2 regions of the Oceanobacillus kimchii X50 genome follow, and region 1 is predicted to be linked to the other one. Evidence: riboswitches for the same ligand, from Rfam matches in the RefSeq annotation. Region 1 holds a riboswitch; the other holds the start of a gene.

Region 1 (3,218 bases):
AATTTTTCTCACAACTATGAAATAAAGTCATAAATGATTCTTGGTTACCTTTCTGTGCTTCTTCTACAAGTTCAATGATACTACCACCTGCTTTGCAATATATAATATAATATTTGTCATAATATCATATTAAGCAGTTATGAATTTTCATAAATCAGTAAACTTACCAGAAGAATTTAACATAATTTCATATTTTTCAGATAAACATATGAAAATTTTCCTCTATATTAAGACAATATTATAAAATTCTATTAAAAATTGACGTTTAGTTGAAAATTAATTATTTATGACAAATGAACGTCACAATGTTACTCGGTTTGATTGCTAATAAAAAAACTACCATCCTACAAAGAGATGATAGTTTTTTAAATCAATAAATCAATTAATTATTTATTTAGTTAATGCAATAAGCTCTTCCGTTTTATCTGTTTTTTCCCATGGGAATAAAATATCTTTTCGACCAAAGTGACCATATGCTGCAGTATTTTTAAAGATAGGTTTTCTTAAATCGAGCATTCGGATAATTCCCGCTGGACGGAGATCAAACAATTCTCGAACAGCTTCTACTAAACGATCTTCACTAACTTTCCCAGTTCCAAATGTATTAACTGCAATGGATACTGGTTGTGCCACACCTATAGCATAAGCTAACTGAACTTCACAAGATTTAGCAAGTCCTGCGGCAACAATATTCTTAGCAACATAGCGCGCAGCATATGCTGCCGAGCGGTCTACTTTTGTAGCATCTTTACCACTAAAAGCACCCCCACCATGTCTAGCGTAACCACCGTATGTGTCTACAATAATTTTTCTTCCGGTTAGCCCTACATCACCTTGTGGACCTCCAATTACAAATCGACCAGTTGGATTAATAAAGTATTTTGTTTTATCATCTAACAATTCATTAGGAACAACTGCTTGAATTACTTTTTCAATCATATCTCTTTCAATTTGTTCATTTTGAATCTCTGAATGATGTTGTGTAGATATAACGATAGTATCAATACGTACAGGTTTGTCATTCTCATCATATTCAACGGTTACTTGTGTCTTACCATCTGGACGAAGGTAATCCACAATCCCTTCTTTTCTTACATCCGCTAATCTTTTAGATAATTGATGTGCTAATGAGATTGGTAATGGCATTAATTCTTCAGTTTCATCACAAGCATATCCAAACATAAGTCCTTGGTCACCAGCACCAATAGCATCAATTTCTTCTTCACTCATTTTACCTTGTCGAGCTTCAAGTGCCTGATTTACTCCCCCTGCAATATCTGCAGACTGTTCATCAATAGCAGTTAATACCGCACAAGTTTCAAAATCAAAGCCATATTTAGCACGTGTATACCCAATATTTTTTACTGTTTCACGAACAAGTGCAGGTATATCTACATAAGTAGAAGTGGAAATTTCTCCTGATACAAGAACAAGTCCTGTAGTTACTGTTGTTTCACATGCAACCCTTGCATTCGGATCTTTTTTTAAAATTTCATCTAAGATAGCATCTGATATTTGGTCAGACATTTTATCTGGATGTCCCTCAGTTACTGACTCTGAAGTAAATAAACGTCGATTTGCAGCCATAAGGCTAAACTCTCCTTTAATATGTTGTTACGGATCTCTTTATAACTTCTATCCTATTCAAAGTGCCAATAAAAGCACCTCGTCCTTTCAAAAACGTGGTACCAAAAAATATATATTGAAAACAAAAAAAACTTCCCTTCAAAACATGAGGAAAGGAAGAATTATGGCCTTTCGCTCTTATTGTTCAAGGAATTATTATCCTTGCATCAGGTTAGCACCTTTTCACCGTAGTGATGGTTGCTGGGCTTCATCGGGGCTGTCCCTCCACCAACTCTGAATAAGAGTATCCGTTCAAGGTTAAGATTAACGAAAGGTGAGTTATCTGTCAACTAATATAGACCCTGTCACATCGAAAAAAATAATGCATAAAATAAATCTCAATAATAGTATGGACTATTAATTTTAATGTGTTATACTAATAATCAGATTTAGGTATATAAAGACCGTTATGAGTTACAAATTAAAACTACTATCACTAACAATAAGGAGATTATACCATGAAAACCGTTGATAAGTCTTATATGAAAGAACTTCAAACAAACCATATCCACCATAATTTATCGGTAGCACAACTTGTTGAAAAAATTCTTTATAGACAAGAAGGAGTACTTACATCTACAGGAGCAATTCGTGCCACTACAGGAACATACACTGGTCGATCTCCGGAAGATAAGTTTATAGTGAAAGATAAGGTTTCTGATCTACATGTCAATTGGGGTAAAGTAAATAAACCAATTCAAGAAGAAGTGTTTAATCAATTATTATCAAAAGTAATCAATTATTTAAATGAAAAACAAGAAATATTTAAATTTCAAGGGTTTGCTGGATCTGATCACACTTATCGGCTTCCTATTCAGGTTATCAATGAATATGCCTGGCACAATTTATTTTCTAGACAGTTATTCATTACTCCAACAGAAGAGGAATTATCCAAACACCAAGCAGAATTTACAGTTATTTCAGCTCCCGGATTTAAGGCCGACCCAGCTATTGATGGAACAAATTCAGAAACATTTATATTAATTTCTTTTAAAAAACGAATTGTACTTATTGGGGGCACCGAATATGCTGGAGAGATTAAAAAGTCAATCTTTTCTGTGATGAATTATTTATTACCACAGCAAGATGTGCTTTCTATGCATTGTTCTGCTAATGTTGGTCAAGAAGGAGACGTTGCATTATTTTTTGGTTTGTCCGGTACTGGTAAAACAACATTGTCTGCAGACCCTTACCGTAAACTAATTGGTGATGACGAACATGGTTGGAGTCCTAATGGCGTATTCAATATTGAGGGCGGATGTTATGCAAAATGTATCAATCTCTCGCAAGAAAAGGAGCCACAAATTTATAATGCGATCCGATACGGTTCGGTCTTAGAGAACGTAATTTTAGATGATAATAGTAGAGAACCTGATTACGATGATACATCATTAACGGAAAACACACGTGCTGCTTATCCGTTAGAGAATATTGATAACATTATTAACCCTAGTGTTGCAGGACATCCAAATACAATTATTTTCTTAACTGCCGATGCATCTGGCACGTTACCTCCAATTAGTAAGCTAACGAAAGAACAAGCGATGTACCATTTTCTAAGCGGATATACAAGCAAGTTAGCAGGAACAGAA
Region 2 (3,218 bases), 1.7 Mb from region 1:
TAAAGCTGTCCACTCTGGTTGAGAATAAATATATACATTTTGAATTGGAGAACCCTTGGCTTTAGAAACAAGCGCTGCAGATCCTGCAGAAGAACCAAAATCAATACTATCACTTGTTAAAAATTCTAAAGCCTTATTACTACCTTGACTTAGTACCCACTCCACACCTATTCCTTCATCTTCTAAGGCTTCTTCTAACCATCCTTGTTCTTTTAATACAAGGCTTGTTGGTGAATAATACGCATAATCTAACCGAATCTTATCAGGCTTTCCATCTGCTGCACTTGAATCAGATCCACATGCTGCTATTAAACTACTTATTATTATCACTAAAGCTATACTCATTAACTTACTTCTCATTAAATTCTCCTCCTTATAATTATTCAAATAAGATTACTTGGTTTTATAACAATGAGGTTCGTACTTCTCCAACTGTATCTAAATGAATAGTATAGGAGATTTAACATCAATATAAGATTTGTTATGCCTTAAATCGATAGCCTACATTATGTTCTTTTAATGTTTTATCTTTCCCAAACAAGAAATGCTTCTCCATATTAGGAGAATAGGGAGAATTAATGGTCTCCTTACCGACTGCCTCTGCAACAGCTCTAAGCATTGCTGGAGATGCTCCACAACATAACCCAATATAATTAACACCAATCCCCTTTGCTTCTTTTGCCCACTCTGCTAATTCATAACGGTTATGGTACAGTGGATCTAAAGCAGTTGGAAAAGTTGTTTCAGTAGGCAAATGGCAACTACAACCACCATCAGGTAAATTAAAAAATGTCGGATGCTCATCTGATGTACGATATGGAATGGGTAATGCTCCTACATAACCGTCTACATGCTTTCTAATTTTTGCAATATAAGGTTGCATCGTATCTGGACCTCGGAAACAATTCATTCCAACTACAAGTGCTCCCTTTTCCGATAATATTTTACAAGATTCCTCTACCGTATAGCCATCCCTTAAAATGTTTTCTCCCATTAACCCTAGTGTAATGACAGCTGGCAAGTCTTTTTTCAATATTTCTTCCAAAGCAATTTCTGCTTCTTCATGATAATAAAATGTTTCACCATTAATAAAATCAACATCTTCTTCTTTACTCCACTGAGCCATTTCAGCGAACATCTCTCTAACTTTAGATTTGCTTGATTCATCATAAGGGTCAAAGATATTTGTATTAGATATATTTCCTGCAACTAATGCTTCTTCCAATGGATGCTCTTTCGCTACTTCCTTTGCTAAACGAATAGCACTTCTATTCAATGGTTCTAATAATTTTTCCTTGCCAATAATGCGCATTTTTTCTCGATGTGCATTGTATGTAAATGCTAATACAACATCCGAACCAGCATTCATAAAATCACGATACGTTTGTTTTAAAGCATCCGGGTTCGCAAGTGCTACTTCTGGTACAAACGAACCTGCCTGTAAATACCCTCTCCTCTCTAATTCAAATAAATATCCTTCTCCTACTATTACCGTACCTTCTTGCAAACGTCTTTTTAAACTACGCTTCATCATAATCTCCTCCTTCATTATTTTTACAAACAAAAACCCTTCTTCTAAAAGTAAGAAGAAGGGTTAACCTACATTGTTCTTCTTATCTTTAAGGCATATAAGCCTATTGGAATTAGCACCATACCTTATAAGGCTGGTTGCTGAGACTTCATCGGGCCAATCCCTCCGTCTCTCTTGATAAGTCTAACTATATTTAATTTTTTAAAAATTAACTTTTTAATATCTTATATGATAACCATAAAATAATCAATAGGAAATTTAAATTATTCATTTATTATTTTTTAAATGATTTCCTAGTGAGTGATGCCGTGCCTGATAAAAAACTGCCAGTTGCAATCTAAATCAAAAATATATTGTAAATATTTGTTATACTATTATCAATCATAGGATTAGGAGTGATGAAAATGTATGAACTAAAAACAAAAGAAACAGAAAACAGTGTTATTCAATTCATCGAAAGTGTTGATCATCTTCAAAAGAAAGAAGATGCTTATAAACTATTAGATATATTTACCGAATCTACTGAGTATCCAGCAAAAATGTGGGGAACAAGTATTATTGGCTTTGGAAAATACAATTATAAATACGCTTCTGGCCACTCCGGAGAATTTTTAATAGTAGGATACTCTCCCAGAAAATCAAAAATTAGTCTCTATCTCGCAACAGATATTGTTCAAGATAGTGAATTAATGACAGCTTTAGGTAAATACACTACCGGAAAATCGTGTGTTTATATTAACAAACTCAGTGATATTAATCTTGATATCTTACGTCGTTTAATTAAACAATCACTTTTCCATATCAAATCAACTTATCCTGATACTGCAAAATAACTTAGCACTGTTCGATCAATATTGCCATTCCTTGGCCGCCACCAGCGCATAAAGTTGCTATACCATATTGCTGTTTTCTTTTTATTAGTTCATAGATTAATGTCGTAATTATCCGGGTGCCCGTAGCACCGACCGGATGACCTAACGCAATCGCCCCTCCATTAACATTTACTTTTTCATGATCCAAACCTAGTTCACGAATAACAGCAACGGATTGAGAAGCGAAAGCTTCATTCAATTCTAGTAAATCTATGTCTTGGATTGTTTTTTGATTTCGTTTAAGTAGTTGTTTGACTGCCGGTACTGGGCCAATTCCCATTATTTCAGGGGAAACACCCGCTGTACTCCAATCTACGATTCTTGCGAGTGGTTGCAAGCCAAGATGTTTGGCATGTGATTCTTTCATAATAACCAAAGCTGAGGCACCATCATTTCTGCCGCAAGCATTACCAGCAGTCACCGTCCCACCTGCTTCAAATACTGGATTAAGATTTGCTAGTTTCTCTAGAGATGTATCAAATCGAGGATATTCATCTACTTCAAATATAGATATCTGTTTCTTTTCCACAACCTCAATAGGAGCTATTTCATCTTTAAACCGTCCACTTTCTATAGCTTTTTTTGCTCTGCGCTGACTTTCTATCGCAAATGCATCTTGATCTTCTCTTGATATATTATATTTTCTAGCAACATTCTCAGCTGTAATACCCATAGATAGATTCTTACCATAGATTTCTTGAGGTTGTTGTCCTGCTTCTAAATTAGAATCGACAATGGTTGTTCGATCTCCTCCAAATCTAGTATTTCGTAAGTATATTGGAGAACGGCTCATACTCTCTGTCCCACCCGCTATG

What was found. A riboswitch is a leader RNA that binds a small molecule or an ion and turns the genes downstream of it on or off. The one in region 1 is predicted to bind S-adenosylmethionine.
Region 2: it holds a riboswitch for S-adenosylmethionine, as region 1 does, so the genes downstream of both, C794_RS03810 (homocysteine S-methyltransferase family protein) here and metK (methionine adenosyltransferase) in region 1, are expected to answer to the same signal.

What each region holds. Positions count from the first base shown of each region.
Region 1 covers NZ_CM001792.1:2,352,880-2,356,097, forward strand. Annotated here, with positions in the region: gene C794_RS12245 (sigma-70 family RNA polymerase sigma factor) at 1-31, opposite strand, end outside; gene metK (methionine adenosyltransferase) at 391-1,587, opposite strand; SAM riboswitch class I at 1,762-1,871, opposite strand; gene pckA (phosphoenolpyruvate carboxykinase (ATP)) at 2,085-3,218, shown strand, end outside.
Region 2 covers NZ_CM001792.1:684,378-687,595, reverse strand. Annotated here, with positions in the region: gene C794_RS03815 (aliphatic sulfonate ABC transporter substrate-binding protein) at 1-360, opposite strand, end outside; gene C794_RS03810 (homocysteine S-methyltransferase family protein) at 482-1,531, opposite strand; SAM riboswitch class I at 1,611-1,715, opposite strand; gene C794_RS03805 (DUF1801 domain-containing protein) at 1,936-2,364, shown strand; gene C794_RS03800 (thiolase family protein) at 2,366-3,218, opposite strand, start outside.